3 regions of the Pseudonocardia spirodelae genome follow, and region 1 is predicted to be linked to each of the others. Evidence: predicted binding sites of a transcription regulator. Region 1 holds the regulator's gene; each other region holds the start of a gene.
The links. The regulator LexA, encoded in region 1, represses DNA repair genes until DNA is damaged. The targets are predictions, from matches to a motif close to CGAACACGTGTTCG.
Positions count from the first base shown of each region.

Region 1 (6,080 bases):
ACGCGACCTCGTCGAGCTCGCGCAGCGGCCCGAGGATCGCCAGCCCCACCTCGTGGCTGGGGATCTCCGCCGCCCCGCGGGCACGCACCGTCTCCTCGACCCGGTGGGCGAGCTGCTGCAGGTCGTCCTCGTCGACCGGCCGGCCCTGACACGCCCGCCGAACCCCGCCGACGACCTTCTGACGGCTGAAGGGTTCGGTCACCCCGCTGCGCTTGACGACGGCGAGCACGGCCTCCTCGACCGTGGTGAACCGTCGTCCGCACGAGGTGCAGGACCGGCGGCGGCGGGTGCACGTCCCGTCGTCGGCGGTCCGGGAGTCGATCACGCGGGAGTCCGGGTGTCGGCAGAACGGGCAGCGCACGAGGCCCACACCCCTCTTCCGTGACGTTCCGGAAACTCTCCGCAGCGATCCGTCCCCCCAACCAGTGGCGGAACGACATCAATGTAACCCCTACATCTAGGGGTGCGCCATCCCGGGGCGGGTACCGCCACGAGCTTCGCCCGATCGGGATCCGAGCCTGGCACACCACGCTGCGCGACCGGTCCGTCTCCGACGATCATGGGTCGCACCATCGGCCCAGGTGGCGCCCCGCGACGGCGCCGCGACCGCCGTCCGTCGCTCCGGACGGGCCGCGGCGGGCGGCCACCCGATGCGGGGACACGCCCGCTGGACGCGCCGGACGGCGTGCGCGCGTCGTGACGGTGACGACGGCACGGCGCACCGGTGGCCGCGCGGCGACACCGCGGGCCGCGGAGCCCGGCGGGCAGCCCTGGACGGAGTACCGGTCAGTGGCCGACGGTCACCGCGGGCGCACCCGCGGACGGGGCGTTCCACCCGGCGGCGGCGTCGCCCAGCAGACCCAGGCCGACGACGACGGTCGCGGTGCACAGCGCGACGGCGAGACCGGCGAGCAGGCGCTCGACCCGGCCGCGCACGCCCGCCCGGGCGCGGGCACGCCGCGGCCGGGGCGGGACGAGACAGCGCCGCTCCAGGGGCCGGACGGTCCGCGGCGGCGGGACGGCCACCGAGCGGGCCGGACGCACCGCACCGGGCGCCGACGCCGGAGCGCACGGCGCGGTCCACAGCGCCGCGGCGCGCGGGGCGCCCGAGGGGCCCTCGGTCCGCACGGGCCCTCCGGCCCCGGCGGCTCCGGCGCGGCGGGCCCGGGCCGCGGGGTGGCGGGCCACCGACGCGGCCAGCGCCCGCTCGCGCGCACCCTGCGGCGCCCACCGCCGCGCGGCCCGCTCGGCGGCCGGGACCCGCGCCGCGCGCGGCGGCGCGGGCGCACCGGACGGCGCCGCGGCCGGCGAGCCCGGCACCGGCTCCCCGAGCGGCACCGCGCGCGCGGCCGCTCCCCCGGCCACCCGCAGGCCACCGCCGCCCGTGCCGGTGCCCGTCGCCCCGGCCCCGGCCGTGACCCCGGCCAGGGCTCCGGCGCGGCCGTACCCGCGGACCCGCTCGTCGCGCTCTCGCATCGTTCCTCCTGCCGTCGGACCGCCCGTCCCCCGGGCGGCCTCCCCTCGCCCCGACCGGCCCTTCCCCGAGCCCGGTCGAACGGGCGTACGAGCGGTGTAGCAGCCGGCACCGACAAGAACCGCGTCGCCGCAGGTCGGAGCCGGTTCCACGGTCACCGCGCGCCGGCCACGGTCACCGGCGCCACGGGCGCCTGCGCGACCGCGGCGACGTCGGCGAGCACCCCGAGGGCGAGCACCGCGACCGCCGAGGCCGCCGCGACCCCGGCCGCCGCGACCGCGCGGCGCACCGGACCGGGCGCGGCACGACCGCGCAGCGGCCGCACGGGCCCCGCCGTCGCGACCGGACCCGCCACCGCCGTCGCCGCCGTCACCGCCACCGGGAGCACCACCGCGGACCGCCACCTCTCGCCTCGCCACCGCCGCACGGCCGGACGCCCCGCGGACCGCGCCCGATCGAACCCGTGTTCGATCGAACGCCCGTGCGATGTTGTACCACCGCGGGCCGACGGAATCCACGACACGCCCCGGCGAACTTCGAACGCATGTTTGGCGAACCGGCCGGGGGCGGCTAGGGTCGGCGCCGTAAGTACCCCGAGGAGGCGAATGCGATGGCAGCGGACGAGACCGGAGGCGGTGGACCCGGCGTGACCGGTACTGCCGCCGGCCGGGGATCCGCGAAGGTCCGGGAGTTCCCCGACCCCGCGGCCGACACCCGCGGCCTGACCCCGCGGCAGAAGAAGGTCCTGGCCGTGATCCGGGACTGGGTCGACCGCTACGGCTACCCGCCGAGCGTGCGCGAGATCGGGGACGCGGTGGGGCTGACCTCCACCTCCTCGGTGCACCACCAGCTGCGCACCCTGGAGCGCAAGGGCTTCCTGCGGCGCGACCCGAACCGCACCCGGGCGGTGGACGTCCGCAGCCCCGAGCAGATCGCCGGGACCGACGGCGCGGACACCGACGCCGACACCGCCGACCTGCGGTCCGAGCGCCCGGCGCCGGCCTTCGTCCCGCTGCTCGGCGACATCGCCGCGGGCGGGCCGATCCTGGCCGAGCAGGCCGTGCAGGACGTCTTCCCGCTGCCGCGCGAGATCGTCGGCGAGGGCACCCTGTTCCTGCTCAACGTCAAGGGCGACTCGATGGTCGACGCCGCGATCACCGACGGCGACTGGGTGGTCGTGCGCCAGCAGCCGGTGGCCGAGCAGGGCGAGGTCGTCGCCGCGATGATCGACGGCGAGGCCACGGTGAAGACCTTCCGCCGCAGGGACGGCCACATCTGGCTGATGCCGGCGAACGACGCCTACGACCCCATCCCGGGCGACGACGCGTCGATCCTCGGCCGGGTCGTCGCGGTCCTGCGCCGGCTCTGACCGGCGCCCCCGGCCGGGCCGGGGCGGGACTCACCGGCGGCGCCGCCGCCCGTGCAGGGCCATCGCCCCGACCCCGGCCAGCAGCACCGCGCCCAGCACGGCGGCGCCCGTGGCCGCGGGCAGCCACGGCGGGCCGGTGTCGACCGCCGGTGCCCGCCCGGGCTGGGCGACCACCGGCGCGCCGGGCCCGGTCGCGGCGGCCACCGCCCCCGGCGCCGCGACGACACCCGCCGCCGACAGGCCGCGGGCCTCGCTGCCCGAGTGCAGCGTGCCCCGCCCGTCGGGCGCGACCGCCTCGCCCTGGGCCTCCCCGGGCAGCGGCACCTGCAGGGGCGCCCCGCGCAGCGCCGTGACGACCGCGCCGGCGTCGGCCGGCCCGTCGGCGGGCAGCGGGAACACCCAGGCGTCGGTGTAGGTCCGCAGCACGACCGCGCGCCCGCCCGTCGCCCCCGGCGGGGACACGCCCCCGCCGGTGACGGTCCGCGAGCCGGCCGCCCCGAGCGGGCCGCCGCCCGTCCCGGACCAGGGCAGGACGACCTGCCCGGCCCGCACCCAGTCTCCGTCCGGTCCCGGACCGGCGGCGCGGTACACCCCGGCCGCACCGGTGGTCTTGTCGACGACCAGCGGCACGCCGTCGTCGCCGACGAGGACGGCCTCGGCGTCGCGCGGGCCGTCGGGATAGCGCAGGTCGTGCACCCGGACCGGACCGGCGGGAGGGAGCACCACGAGCCGCACCGAGGGGCGCCGCGCGCCGTTGTCGCCGATGTCGGCGACCCACAGCGACCCGTCGGCACCCAGCCCGAGGTCCTCGACGTCGGTGACGGCGACCCCGGTGTCCCGGACGGCGCTCACGGCACAGGTCGCCGGGTCGAGCGTGTACACCCGGGCGGTGCCGCCGCCGTCGGTGATCGCCTCGTAGCGCGCCGCCCCCGCCCCGGGCTGCCCCGGCGCGACCAGCCCGGACAGCTCCGACAGCCGCGGGTCGTCGACCGTGCAGACCGGCTCCGGGGCCGGTACCGGCGACGACGCGACACCCGCACCGGGCAGGCACAGCAGCGCCGCGAGCACCGCGCCGCCACGGCGGGAGCGCCGCAGGCGCGTCCGTGTCAGTGCCCGGCCGCCGTCGCCGGCAGCCCGCTCCCGTCCGTGTCGGGAACCGCGGAGCCGGCGACCGCGAACGGCAGGACCGCGGTGCCCAGCTCCGGCCCGACGCGGGCGCGGATCCTGGTGCCCTCGCCGGTGTGGGACTCGCTGAGGATCTCGCCCTCCTCGTGCAGCCGTGCCACCAGCCCACCCTCGGTGTAGGGCAGCAGCAGGTCGACCTCGAACTCCGGGCGCGGCAGCCGCTCGGCGATCCGCTCGCGCAGCTGCGCGATCCCGGCGCCGCTGTGCGCGGAGACGAACACCGCGTCGGGCTGGGCGTGCCGCAGCCGGGCCAGCGCGAGGTCCCCGGCGGTGTCGGTCTTGTTGATGACGAGGAGCTCGGGCGGCATCGTGTCGCCGGACTCCTCGCCGATCTCGACGAGTACCTGGCGGACCGCGGCGATCTGGTCGTCGGGCAGCGGGTCCGAGCCGTCGACGACGTGCACGAGCAGGTCGGCGCGGGCCGCCTCCTCCAGCGTGGAGCGGAACGCCTCCACCAGCTGGTGGGGCAGGTGGCGGACGAACCCGACGGTGTCGGTGAGGGTGTAGGCGTGCCCGTCGGGCGTCTCGGCCTTGCGGGTGGTCGGGTCCAGGGTCGCGAACAGCGCGTCCTGCACCAGCACGCCGGCGTCGGTGAGCTGGTTGAGCAGGCTGGACTTGCCCGCGTTGGTGTAGCCGACGATCGCGACCGACGGGACCTCGTTGCGGCGGCGGTTGCCACGCTGGGTCTCGCGGACCTGGCGCATCGCGCCGATCTCGCGGCGCAGCTTGGACATGCGGGCGCGGATCCGGCGGCGGTCGAGCTCGATCTTCGTCTCACCCGGGCCGCGGCCGCCGATGCCGACGCCGCCCGCGGCGCGGCCACCGACCTGCCGGGACAGCGCCTCGCCCCAGCCGCGCAGGCGCGGCAGCAGGTAGGACAGCTGGGCCAGCTCGACCTGGGCCTTGCCGTCCCGGGAGCGGGCGTGCTGGGCGAAGATGTCGAGGATCAGCGCGGTCCGGTCGATGACCTTGACCTTGAGCCGCTCCTCGAGCTGGCGGAGCTGGCCGGGCGAGAGCTCGCCGTCGCAGATCACGGTGTCGGCGCCGGTGGCGCGCACGGTGCCGAGCAGCTCCTCGACCTTGCCGGAGCCGATGAAGGTGGCCGGGTCGGGGGTGGAGCGGCGCTGCACGAGCCCGTCCATCACCTCGGACCCGGCGGTCTCGGCGAGGCGGGCGAGCTCGGTCAGGGAGTTCTCGGCCTGCTCGGCCGTCCCCTCGGTCCAGACGCCGACGAGGACGACGCGCTCGAGCTGGAGCTTCCGGTACTCGACCTCGGTGATGTCGGTGAGCTCGGTGGACAGCCCGTGGATGCGGCGCAGCGACGAGCGCTCCTCGAGGTCGAGCTCGCCGCCGGTCGGGACGTCGGAAGGGGTGTGGGCATCAGTCATCTTGCCGCCCAGTGTCCCACGTCGTGTCGCGCGTGTCCGCCCGGATTCGGCCCGGTCAGGCGGGCGCGTCCCACCAGCCGCGGTCGAGCTCGCCGGTGGCGAGCAGCACCGCCGGGCCGTGCAGCACCGCGGGACCGGTCCGGGCAGGCGAGCCGGCCGCGACGGTCACCCGCAGCCGCCCGCCGGGGGTCGTGACGTGCACGTCGCCGGCGTCGTGCCCGGCGTGCCGCAGCGCCGCGACGACGGCGGCCACGGTCCCGGTGCCGCAGGCGCGGGTCTCGCCCACGCCGCGCTCGTGCACCCGCATCCGGATGCTGCCGCCGTCGGCCGGCCCGGACAGCGGGGTCAGGAACTCCACGTTGACGCCGTGCGGGAACACCACCGGGTCGTACGCGGGCGCCCCGGTGAGGTCCAGTGCGTCCGGGTCCGACCCGATCACGCAGGCCAGGTGCGGGTTGCCGACGTCGAGGGCGAGGCCGTCGAACCGGGCCCCGCCGGTCGTCGCCACCGACGCGGGGCCGATCCCCACCGTCCCGAGGTCCACCGACACGGTGTCCTGCCCGACGGTCGTGTCCAGCACCCCGTTGCGGGTGCCGACCGGCCCGCCGCCGGGCGCCCAGCCGCGCTCGTGCAGGTAGCGGGCGAACACCCGCAGCCCGTTGCC
Region 1 is NZ_JBBJUP010000015.1:96,136-102,215, forward strand. It holds gene nrdR (transcriptional regulator NrdR) at 1-361, opposite strand, end outside; gene WJX68_RS18440 (hypothetical protein) at 787-1,476, opposite strand; gene WJX68_RS18445 (hypothetical protein) at 1,629-1,865, opposite strand; gene lexA (transcriptional repressor LexA) at 2,085-2,843, shown strand; gene WJX68_RS18455 (hypothetical protein) at 2,874-3,911, opposite strand; gene hflX (GTPase HflX) at 3,950-5,416, opposite strand; gene dapF (diaminopimelate epimerase) at 5,472-6,080, opposite strand, start outside.

Region 2 (6,080 bases), on a different contig from region 1:
CCCGGGGCACCGGGGGTCGTTGCGGGTACTGCGTGTCCTCACCCGTGTCCGGCGGTGCGGCCGGACACGGGAACGGACCTCACGCCTCGGCGTCGGCCGGGGCGTCGGAGCTGGCAGCGGCCGTCGACTTGCGCGACGCCGGCTTCTTCGTCGGGGCCAGCACCATCGTCATGTTGCGGCCGTCCTGTTTCGGGGCGGCCTCGACGACGGCCATGTCACCGATGTCCTCGGCGAGCCGCTGGAGCAGGCGGTAGCCCAGCTCGGGACGCGACTGCTCGCGACCACGGAACATGATCGTGACCTTGACCTTGTTGCCGCCCTCGAGGAAGCGGATCACGTGACCGCGCTTCGTCTCGTAGTCGTGCTTGTCGATCTTCGGCCGGAGCTTCTGCTCCTTGATCACGGTGAGCTGCTGGTTGCGCCGGGACTCCCGGGCCTTCTGCGCGCTCTCGTACTTGAACTTTCCGTAGTCCATGAGCTTGCAGACCGGCGGGCGGGCCTGGCCGGCGACCTCGACGAGGTCGAGGTCGGCGTCCTGGGCCAGCTTGAGGGCGTCCTCGATGCGCACGATCCCGACCTGCTCGCCGTTCGGGCCGACGAGGCGGACCTCGGGCACGCGGATGCGGTCGTTGATGCGGGGCTCTGTGCTGATGGGGTCTCCTGAGTAACTCGCTGTGTCGCTACTACCTGCTGCGCCGGCGACGACAAGCGAAGACCCGTTGATCGGCCGGTGGCACACTGCTGCCACGAGGCCGGACCATGGACCCGGACGCCGCTACGATCACGGCGCGGGTGGGAGCGGGGCTCCACTTGACGCCCGGAACACGCGAATCAACGCGATCCCGGGTGGTCGCATTCCCGAGGGTAGCAGGCCCCGGGTGGGCGGTCGGAGCGGGGCCGGGCGCTCACCCCGCGCTGGCCGCCTTCGCCCGGCCGCGCCGCGCGGCCCCGGAGGTGCCGTTCGCGGTGGTGCCGCTCCCGTTCGCGGTCGCCCGCGACGCGGCGGCGCGGCGCCGGGCGGGCCGGGCCGGGCTGTGGTCCGGGGTGACCAGCTCGCGCAGGAACCGGCCGGTGTGGCTCTCCGGGTGCGCAGCGATCTGCTCCGGTGTGCCCTGCGCGACGACGGTCCCGCCGCCCGAACCGCCCTCCGGGCCCATGTCGATGACCCAGTCCGAGGTCTTGATGACGTCGAGGTTGTGCTCGATGACGATCACCGTGTTGCCCTTGTCCGCGAGCCCCTGGATGACGGCCAGGAGCTTGCGGATGTCCTCGAAGTGCAGGCCGGTGGTCGGCTCGTCGAGGATGTAGACGGTGCGGCCGTTGCTGCGCTTCTGCAGCTCGCTGGCGAGCTTGACGCGCTGGGCCTCCCCGCCGGACAGCGTCGGCGCGGGCTGTCCGAGCCGGACGTAGCCGAGGCCGACATCGACCAGGGTCCGCAGGTAGCGGCTGATCGAGGTGATCGGGTCGAAGAACTCCGCGGCCTCCTCGATCGGCATGTCGAGGACGTCGGCGACCGTCTTGCCCTTGTAGTGGACCTCGAGGGTCTCCCGGTTGTAGCGGGCGCCCTTGCAGACCTCGCACGGGACGTAGACGTCCGGCAGGAAGTTCATCTCGATCTTGATCGTGCCGTCGCCGGTGCACGCCTCGCAGCGCCCGCCCTTGACATTGAAGGAGAACCGGCCCTCGGTGTAGCCGCGGACCTTCGCCTCCGTGGTCGCGGCGAACAGCTTGCGGACCTTGTCCCACACCCCGGTGTAGGTGGCCGGGTTGGACCGGGGGGTCCGCCCGATCGGCGACTGGTCCACGCGCACGAGCTTGTCGAGCTGGTCGACGCCGGTGATGCGGGTGTGCCGGCCGGGCACCTGACGGGCGCCGTTGAGGCGGTTGGCCAGCACCGTCGCGAGGATGTCGTTGATCAGTGTCGACTTGCCGGAGCCGGAGACGCCGGTGATCGAGACGAGCCCGCCGAGCGGGACGTCGACGTCGATCCCGCGCAGGTTGTGCTCACGCGCCCCGACGATCGTCAGCTTCCGGTCGTGGTCGAGCGCGCGCCGCTCGGGCAGCGGGATCGACTTGCGGCCCGAGAGGTACGCCCCGGTCAGCGACGTGTCGTGGGACTCCAGGTCGGCGATCGTGCCGGAGTGCACGACCCGGCCACCGTGCTCACCGGCGCCGGGACCGATGTCGACCGCCCAGTCCGAGGCGCGGATGGTGTCCTCGTCGTGCTCGACGACGATCAGCGTGTTGCCCAGCGCCTTGAGCCGGGTGAGCGTGTCGATGAGCCGGCGGTTGTCGCGCTGGTGCAGGCCGATCGACGGCTCGTCGAGCACGTAGAGCACCCCGACCAGGCCCGAGCCGATCTGCGTGGCGAGCCGGATGCGCTGCGCCTCGCCGCCGGACAGGGTGCCGGCGGCCCGGTCGAGCGACAGGTAGTCCAGGCCGACGTCGAGCAGGAAGCCCAGCCGCGCCTGCACCTCCTTGAGCACCGCACCGGCGATCATGGCCTGCCGGTCGTCGAGCACCATCCCGTTCAGGAACTGCGAGCACTCGGCCACCGACATGTTCGACACCTGCGCGATCGACCGCTCCCCCAGGTCGCGGTGCGGCAGGGTCACCGACAGCACCTCGGGGCGCAGGCGGGCGCCGTCGCACGCGGGGCAGGGGATGTCGCGCATGTAGCCCTCGTAGCGCTCGCGCTGCGACTCGGACTCGGTCTGGTCCAGGCGCCGCTCGAGGAACGGCATGACGCCCTCGAAGTTGGCGTAGTACGAGCGCTCGCGGCCGTAGCGGTTGCGGTAGCGCACGTGGACCTGGTCGTCGCTGCCGTGCAGCACCGCCTTGCGGGCGGCGGCGGGCAGGCTGCGCCACGGCGTGTCCATCCGGAAGCCGATCGCCGTCGACAGCCCGGACAGCAGGCGCCCGAAGTACTCGGCGTTGTGCCCGGTCGACCAGGGCGCGATCGCGCCGTCGCCCAGCGACAGGTCGGGGTCGGGGACGACGAGCTCCGGGTCGACCTCCTTCTTGATGCCGATGCCCGAGCAGGCCGGGCAGGCGCCGTAGGGCGAGTTGAAGGAGAACGTGCGCGGCTCGAGGTCGTCGACGGCCAGGGTGTGCCCGTTCGGGCAGGCCATCTTCTCGGAGAACCGGCGCTCGCGGCCCGGGTCGTCGTCGGGCAGGTCGACGAAGTCGAGCACGACCAGGCCGTCGGCCAGGCGCAGCGCGGTCTCGACCGAGTCGGTGAGGCGCTGCTTGGCCGTCGCCTTCACCGAGAGCCGGTCGACGACGACGGCGATGTCGTGCTTCTCCTGCTTCTTGAGCTTCGGCGGGTCCGACAGCGGGTGCACGGTGCCGTCGACCAGCACGCGCGAGTAGCCCTGTGCCTGCAGCGCGGAGAACAGGTCGACGAACTCGCCCTTGCGGGTGCGCACCACCGGGGCGAGGACCTGGAACCGGCTGCCCTGCTCCATCTCCAGGACCTGGTCGACGATCTGCTGCGGGGTCTGCTTCGCGATCCGCTCGCCGCAGACCGGGCAGTGCGGGATGCCGGCGCGGGCGTAGAGCAGGCGCAGGTAGTCGTGGATCTCGGTGATGGTGCCGACCGTCGAGCGCGGGTTGCGGTTGGTCGACTTCTGGTCGATCGACACCGCCGGGGACAGGCCCTCGATGAAGTCGACGTCGGGCTTGTCCATCTGCCCCAGGAACTGACGGGCGTAGGCCGAGAGCGACTCGACGTAGCGGCGCTGGCCCTCGGCGAAGATCGTGTCGAAGGCGAGGCTGGACTTGCCGGACCCCGACAGGCCGGTGAACACGATCATGCTGTCGCGGGGCAGGTCGATGTCGATGCCCTGCAGGTTGTGCTCGCGCGCGCCGCGGACGACCAGCCTGGGACCGTCCGGGACCGGCGACGCGCCCGGGGACAGGGCGGTGCCGGCGTCGCGGCGGTCGGTGCTGTGGTCGCTCACGTCTCGCGCCTCCTGGGGTGGCGGTGCCGTCCGGGTCGTCCCCGGTTGTGACACCGGCGGGGTCGACGGACATTCCGGGACCGGCCGCCGGTGGCCGGTGAGGTTCGTCGCCCCGATGCTAGGTCGGCCCACCGACAGGAACCCGTCGAGCGGGGGTCTGCGGTGGTCCGGCGCGGTGGATGCACCGCGGGACGCGCCGGTCGGTCCACCGCGCACGCTACTCGCACGCCCGTTCGATCCGTCAGCGGGCCCGCCCGTGCGACCGGCGGGTTCTCCCCACCGCGGGTGTCGATCCCGGCCGCTACTCTCCCGCCCGTGGACGTCCTGCTGAACTACACCGGTCACACCGACCCGGGCGGCGCCGCCATCCGCCGCGACCTCGACAGGCTGAGCATCAGCAAGGTCTCGGTCGGCGAGATGGACAACAACGCCTACCTGCTCGTGTGCAAGGCGAGCAACGAGGCACTGCTCGTCGACGCGGCGGCCGAGCCGACCCGCCTGGCCGACCTCATCGGCGCCACCGACGAGCGCCCGGACCTGCGCCACCTGGTCACCACCCACCGCCACGCCGACCACTGGCAGGCGCTCGGGGCGATCGCGGGCATGTTCGAGCCCCGGCTGATCGCACACCCGCTCGACGCCCCGGAGCTGCCGGCACCGATGGACGAGTTCGTCGAGGACGGCGACACGATCGCCTTCGGCGAGATCGAGCTCGAGGTCGTGCACCTGCGCGGCCACACGCCAGGGTCGGTCGCGCTGCTCTACCGCGGCGAGGACCGCCCGCACCTGTTCACCGGCGACAGCCTGTTCCCCGGCGGGCCGGGCAAGACCTGGTCGGCCGAGGACAACGAGCAGCTGATCACCGACCTCGAGGAGCGCGTCTTCGACCGGCTCGGCGACGACACCTGGTTCTACCCGGGCCACGGCGACGACTCGACCCTCGGCGCGGAGCGCCCGCACCTGTCGGAGTGGAAGTCGCGCGGCTGGTAGGCCGTCCGGCCTCAGCCCGCGGCCGGCCGCTGCGGGCATAGCGACCCGGCATGACGCCGACCAGCCGGACGAAGCGCCGCTGCAGGTAGGCCTGGTCGTGGAACCCCGGAGTGGCGGCTCTACCCGCCGACGCCATGCCCGCCGAGCAGAGGGTCGCGGACACGCTCGACGGGCCGCGCGTAGACGTAGTAGTCCGGAGGCCCCCCGAAGCGGCGGTAGGACACGCGCACTAGATGCCCGGGGTGGACGTGCAGCAGCGTGAGCACCTGGACGAAAGATGATCGGCATCACGTGAAGGATCGGTGCGTTGACGGCACCGATCCTTCACGAATCCACGATCAGCGACCCGGTGACTGGACGGAGCACGAGCACCCGACGGACCGACGAGCCATCGAGCCGTCAGGTCCTGGTCAGCCTCCGGGCAGGATCTCCGGGACATCGGACTCTGACGGGTAGAGGTCGTACGGAATGTCGTCCTGGTCGAGGATGGGGAACGTCTCGGGCGTCACACAGTGCCACTGGATGGTCGACTGCTGCGGTGGGCCGAAGATTCTGAAGTCGAGCTGTCCTTCACCGAACTGCGTGTCCCCACCGCACGGCAGGCCTCGCAGGTCTTCCAGCTTCGTCAGCCGAATTTCGCTCTGGTTCTCGTGATCAGGCGAAGCGATCGCAGTCCCGGCTCCGAAGAGGGCTGCGCCGCACAACACCGAGGCGAGGACAATTCCGATACGTCGGAACACATGGGGTGAACGATCATGGATTCCGGGGGTCACGCCACGGGGCGCCCGCGGCCTCCGGGGGCACCGGCAGGCCGGCGTCGTCGCACAGCTCCGCCCACCGCGCGGCGGGCAACCGCTCCAGCGGCCGGTCCGCACCCGCCCACGCCTCCCGCACCGCGCGGGCCAGCACCGGTGCGGGCAGCAGCGCCGCGTCGGCGAGCTCGGCGAGCAGCTGCGCCGCGCGGTGCCCGCCCACCCGGGCGACGGCGGCGTCCCACTCGTCGCCGGTGAGCGGGCGGTCGCGGTCGAGCAGCGCGTTCACGGTGATCTCGTAGAGGGCCTGGCTCACCGCGCCAGGATGCCCCTCAGCCCAGCTCCTCGAGCGCGCGGCCGGTGGAGCGCGGGCCGA
Region 2 is NZ_JBBJUP010000002.1:345,858-351,937, reverse strand. It holds gene infC (translation initiation factor IF-3) at 80-652, opposite strand; gene uvrA (excinuclease ABC subunit UvrA) at 906-3,920, opposite strand; gene WJX68_RS03955 (MBL fold metallo-hydrolase) at 4,278-4,952, shown strand; gene WJX68_RS03950 (hypothetical protein) at 5,363-5,692, opposite strand; gene WJX68_RS03945 (hypothetical protein) at 5,706-6,020, opposite strand; gene WJX68_RS03940 (MFS transporter) at 6,037-6,080, opposite strand, start outside.
Region 2: a site for LexA is predicted at 4,185-4,198, ahead of uvrA (excinuclease ABC subunit UvrA). Genes of this name have one in related genera too.

Region 3 (6,080 bases), on a different contig from region 1:
CGCAGCCGGTGCGCCCGCTCGGCCATCTCGCCCTCGCGGAACACGACCTGCGCCGATCCGGAGCGGTCACGCAGGTCGATGAAGATCACGCCGCCGTGATCGCGGCGGCGAGCCACCCATCCGGCGAGGGTCACGGTCTGGCCGGCGTGCTCGGCACGGAGGGTGCCGACGGGGTGGGTTCGCATCACGGCGGACAAGGCTATCCGCAGCCCCCCGGGCACCCGCGAGCAGGTTTCCGGCGGGTACTCACAGCAGGCTCAGCTGCCCGCCGGCCGGGCCGGGGGCGGCGGGCGGCGGCGCCTGCTGCCGGGTCCGTCCCGGGTCGCGCGGGTTCGGTTCCGGGCGGTCCAGCCCGTGCCGGGCCAGCAGCGGTGCGACGCGGCGGGCCAGCGCCTCCCGGTACCCGCGGCCGGCGTACGCCCCGCCGCGGTAGAGCCGGGCGTAGCGCTCCACCAGGTCCGGGTACTCGCGGCCGAGCCAGGCCAGGAACCACTCCCGGGTGCCGGGCCGCAGGTGCAGGGCCAGCACCGTGGCGCGCGCGGCCCCGGCGGCGGCCACCTCGGCCAGCAGCGCGTCGAGCGCCTCCTCGGAGTCGGTGAGCCAGGGCAGCACCGGGGCGAGCATCACCCCGCAGGGCAGCCCGGCGTCGGTGATCCGCCGGACGAGGTCGAGCCGGGCCCGCGGGCTCGGCGTCCCGGGTTCCAGCCGGGCCTGCAGCTCCCGGTCGAGCAGCGCGACCGACACCCCCGTCCCGACCCGGACGTCGCGGTGCGCGGCGGCGAGGTCGGGCAGGTCACGGGTCAGGACGGTGCCCTTGGTGAGCACCGAGAACGGCGTGCCCGAGCGGGCCAGCGCGCCGATCACGCCCGGCATCAGCCGGTAGCGGCCCTCCGCGCGCTGGTAGGGGTCGGTGTTGGTGCCCATCGCGACGTGCTCGCGCCGCCACGACGGCCGGGCCAGCTCGCGCTCCAGGACCCGCGCGACGTTCACCTTCACCACGATCTGCGAGTCGAAGTCCGCGCCCGCGTCGAGGTCCAGGTAGGTGTGGGTGTTGCGGGCGAAGCAGTTGTGGCTGACCACCCCGGCGGCGACGAAGTCCCCGGTGCCGGTGGTGATGTCGAACATCGGCCGGATCGTGCCGGTGTCGCGCACCGACAGCACGCGCGGCGCCCCGGCGGGCGGTTCCTCGACGCGGGCGCCCCCGACGTCGCGCACCCGGGCCACCGCCGGGTCGGTGACGGCGACCAGGCGCAGCTGCTCGGCGGCCCCGCCCAGCACCCGCAGCGCCCGCACACCGGGCCGCGCCGACGGCTCGGAGGCGACCCGGAACCCGAGCCGGCGCAGGGCGGCGACGCAGGCGCGGGCGAGCTCCTCGCAGCCGGGGACGATCCGCAGCACGCCCGCGCCGACCTCGCCGCACGCGTCGACGATCCCGCCGACGAAGCCCGCCGACCAGCCCGGGCCGGGCCGCTCGGGCCACGCCGCGGGCGACGCGGCCGCACCGGGGACACCGGCCGGCCCGGGGACACCGGCCGCCCCCGGGACACCGGTGACCGCGGGCCGGGCACCGGCGCCGACCGGCCGGGCCACGGTCAGCAGGTGGTGGGCACGGGCGAGCGCCTCCATCTCGACCCAGCCGGTCGGGAACGGCTCGGCCCGCACGCGGCCGCGCACCGCGTCGGCCCGGACGAGCCCGCAGAGCCACCCCTCGGCCCAGCCGGCGGGCCGTGGGCCGTGCCCGGGCATCGCGGCCGCCCCGGGTCCGACCAGGGCGGCGCCGGGCCGCAGGTGCGGGCGTGCGGCCGAGGCACGGCAGCGGCCCGGCCGGACGTGGGCCCAGCCGTCGGTGGTGAGGAAGCGGTGCTCGGCGGAGGTGACCAGCACCGTGCCGTCGTCGAGGGACACCTCCTGGGCGCGGCGCCGGGTCGACCAGTGCGCGAGCACCGGGGTGCGGACGAAGCGCCGCCGGCCCCGCCCGTCGGTGACGGTGCCGACGACCTCGTCACCGGGGCGCAGCGCGGCGATCGGGCGGGAGCGCCCGTCGGCGGTGAGGACCGGGGTCTCGCCCGCGAGGCAGTACGTGCAGGCGTGGGAGCAGCCGCGGTACGGGTTGAGCGTCCACCCGAAGGGCACCGGCGACGACGACGGCACCCGATTCAGCGCCGACCGCGCCTCGACCTCGTGGAAGACCGCGCCCGCGAACTCGGGCGTGCGCACCGAGCGCAGCAGCCCCTGCATGCCGGGCAGCGCCGCGGCGCCGCCGATCCCGTCCGCACCTACCTGCTGTCCGCTCCACCGCACCCCGTCATTCGAACATGGGTTCGATGCCCGGGCAACCGGTCGTCGCCGGGCGGTCGCGTCCCGGCGAACGGCGAGCCGGACAGGCAAGATCGTTTGCGAGGATGCGGGGGTGCCGTACCCGCCCGACCCGCGCGATCCCGCCGCCCCGACCGGCGGGCGCCGCGCCGTCCCCCGCACCGGCGGGCGACGGCGCGCCGAGGACCGGCCGGGGGCGCAGGACCGGCCGGACGACCGCGCGGAGCCCCCTGCGGCCGGAGGGCCCCGGGGCGGGCCGGCCGCCGGTCGGGCCGACGACGCCCGCACCGGCGGGCACCGGACGCCCGGGCCCCCGCACCTGCGCGGACCGCACGGCACCCCACCGGCCGGCCCGCCGCCCCCCGCGCCGCCCACGGCACGGGCAGGCGCACCGACCACGGCGCCGGCCACCGGACCGGCCACCGGACCGGCCGGCCCGCCGACGGGCCGGTCCCCCGCCGCCCACCGCGCCGGCCGGGGCGGCGCCCCCGAGGGCCGGCCCGCAGCCGTCGGTCGTCCGGCCCCGGTGCCGCGGACCGGGGAGCGGACCGGGGAGCGGACCGGGGAGGGGACCGCTGCCCGCCGGCGGGCCGAGCGCCGGGAGCAGGCCCGGGACCGGCCCGACCCCACCGACCGGCGCGACGACGCCGTCCACCCGGGCCACCCCGGCGGCTGGGGCGACTGCCCGGGCGAGACCGACCTGGGCACCCCCACCGGCCCCCCGCAGGACGCGCCGGACGCCACCACGGGACCGCGCCGCACCCGGCGGGGCCGTGCGCGGCCGCCGTCCCCCGGCGGCGACGGTGGCGGTGGGCACGGCCACGGGCACGGGCACGGGCACGGCGCCGCCACCCCGGCCGGGCGCCGCGTCCGGAACCTGCTCGTCGCCCTGCTGGTCCCGTGCGCGCTCGCGACGCTGGCCGGGGTGGTGCTGCTGTGGCCCGGCCCCACCCCGACCCCGGACGTCCCGCCGACCCGCCAGGTGCACGGCACCGTCACCGCGACGCAGGTCGCCGACTGCTCCCCCGGCTCCGGGGACCGCCGGTGCACCGGGGTGACCGTCGCGCTGTCCGACGGCCCGCGCGCCGGCCGCGACCTGGTCCAGCTCGTGCCGGACGAGCCGTCGACGCCCCGGTTCGCGGTGGGCGACCCGGTGACGCTGGCCTGGTCGGGCGCCGACCCCGACGACGCCGGCGCGTACCAGATCGTCGACTTCCAGCGCGGCGCACCGCTGGTGTGGCTGGCGGTGGTCTTCGCGCTCGCGGTCGTCGTCCTGGGGCGGCTCAGCGGGTTCGCGGCGCTGGTGAGCCTGGCGCTGAGCTTCGTGATCCTGCTGCTGTTCGTGCTGCCGGCGATCCTGTCCGGCGGCCCGCCGCTGGCCGTCGCGGTGACCGGCGCCTGCCTGATCATGTTCGTGGTGCTGTACCTGACCCACGGGTTCACCGCGCGCACGTCCTGCGCGGTGCTCGGCACGCTGGCGTCGCTGGCCCTGATCGGTGTGCTGGGCTACCTGTTCACGGCGGCGTCGCGGCTCACCGGCCTCGACGACACCACGGCCAGCCTGATCGGCACGCTCGGCCCGGGCGTCCCGATCGACCCGCGCGGGCTGGTGCTCGCCGGGCTGGTGATCGGCGCGCTCGGGGCGCTCGACGACGTCACCGTCACCCAGGCGTCGGCGGTGTGGGAGCTGGGCGCGGCCAACCCCGATCTCGGTGTGCGCGAGCTGTTCGCGGCCGGCATGCGGATCGGGCGCGACCACGTCGCGTCGGCGGTGAACACCCTCGTGCTGGCCTACGCCGGCGCCGCCCTGCCGTTGCTGCTGCTGTTCACCGTCGCGGCGGGCGGGGTGGGGCAGGTGCTGACCAGCCAGGACGTGGCGACCGAGATCGTCCGGACGCTCGTGGGCAGCATCGGGCTGGTCGCCGCGGTCCCGGTGACGACCGGCCTCGCGGCCCTGGTCGCGGCCCGGCACTGAGCGCCCGCGCGGCGGCCCGGTGCCCGGCCCGGTCAGGGGACGAGCACGATCCGGCCCCGCGCCCGTCCGGCGGCCTGGCGCGCCCAGGCCGCGGCGCCGTCGGCCAGCGCGACGCTCTCGTGGTCGACCCGCAGGGCCCCGTCGACGACCGCGCGGGCGACCGCGACCAGGTGCGCGGCCCGCTCGTCGCGGGTCAGGGCCGCGTTGGTGTAGCCGAGGACCCGCAGCGAACGGCTGCGCAGCGTGCCGGAGTCCAGCGACGTCCGCTCCCCCGCCGAGGAGCCCAGGTTGACCAGCCGGCCGCCGTCGCGCAGCGCGCGGGCGGCCGCGGCGGCGGGCTCACCGTAGAGCGGGTCGACGACGAGGTCGGCCGGTCCGCCCGCGTCGAGCAGCGCCGCGGTCAGCGCCGCCGGGTCAGCGGTGATCGCGACGACGGCGTCGGCGCCCGCCGCACGGGCACGTGCCCGTGCCCCGGCGGAGCGGGCCGCGGCGACCACCCGGCCGGCGCCGCGCAGGCGGGCGAGCTGTACCGCGGCCTGGCCCACGACCCCGCCGGCGCCGAGCACGACCACCGTCTCCCCCGCGGCGAGCCCGCCGGTGTCCAGCGCCCCGGCGGCGGCGACCGCGGACAGTCCGGCCGCCGCGACGGCGACCGGGTCGGCGCCCGCGGGCAGCGCGACCAGGTCCTCGGCGGGCACCGCCGCGACGGCGGCCATGCTGCCGTCGCCGGGCGCGGTCCCGGCCGGGGTCGGGAACCACACCGGGCGCCCACCGGCCAGGCCCACGCCCGCGACACCGGGCACGTACGGCGTCGCGGGCACCCCGAAGTAGGACCGTCCGCCCGCGCACAGCAGGTCCAGCGGGGTGATCGGGGCGGCGAGCACCGTGACCCGCACCCGGTCGCCGGCGTCGGGCTCGGGGACCTCCACGACCGACGGCGCCGCGCCGGCGGTGTGCACCCGCAGGGCGCGCACTACCCGGCCGGCTGCAGCACGAAGTCGTAGCGGGCCTCCAGCCACGGCGTCCCGCAGTGGCCGCCGTCCGGGGTGGGTCCGGGCTCGTGGCGGGTGAAGCCGACGACCAGCTCGCGCTTGACGCCGAACACGACGTCGGAGTCGAGGTACTCGGTGCCCTCCCGGAACAGGTGGGTGATCAGCGGCTCGAACCCGGGCACCGCCAGCAGGAAGTGGATGTGCGCCGGCCGCATGTGGCTGATGTCGGTGCGCCCGATCAGCTCGCCGACCGGGCCGTCCGTCGGGATGGCGTAGCCGAGCGGGGCGATGGTGCGCAGGCAGTAGCGGCCCTGGTCGTCGGTGGTGTACTTCGCGCGCAGCCGGGCCTCGTCGACGTCGAGCTGGGCCTCGTAGGTGCCGTCCGCGTCGGACTGCCACACGTCGAGGACGGCGCCGGGCACCGGGGAGCCGTCCAGGGCGGTCACCGTGCCGTGCACCCAGAGCGGCTCGCCGGGCAGGCCGTCGGACATGTCGGCGCCGGACCCCAGCTCCGGCGAGCCGTCGATGTGGAACGGGCCGAGCACCGTCGCCGGCGTCGCGGCCGGGTCGAGACGGTGGTTCTGCTGCACGACGAGCATCGACAGGCCCAGCACGTCGGAGGCGAGGATGAACTCCTCGCGCTTGTCGTCGGAGATCTGCCCGGTGGCGGTCAGCCAGCGCACCGCGGCCATCCACTCGTCCTCGGTGAGGCGGGTCTCGCGCGCGAAGTCGTGCAGGTGGCGCACCAGCGCGGTCAGCAGCTCCGCGGTGCGCGGGTCGTGCGCGGTGGCCCACCG
Region 3 is NZ_JBBJUP010000001.1:446,809-452,888, reverse strand. It holds gene aspS (aspartate--tRNA ligase) at 1-188, opposite strand, end outside; gene WJX68_RS02035 (intein-containing Rv2578c family radical SAM protein) at 247-2,301, opposite strand; gene WJX68_RS02030 (YibE/F family protein) at 2,843-4,291, shown strand; gene WJX68_RS02025 (zinc-binding dehydrogenase) at 4,324-5,265, opposite strand; gene WJX68_RS02020 (dioxygenase family protein) at 5,265-6,080, opposite strand, start outside.
Region 3: a site for LexA is predicted at 2,311-2,324, ahead of WJX68_RS02035 (intein-containing Rv2578c family radical SAM protein). Genes of this name have one in related genera too.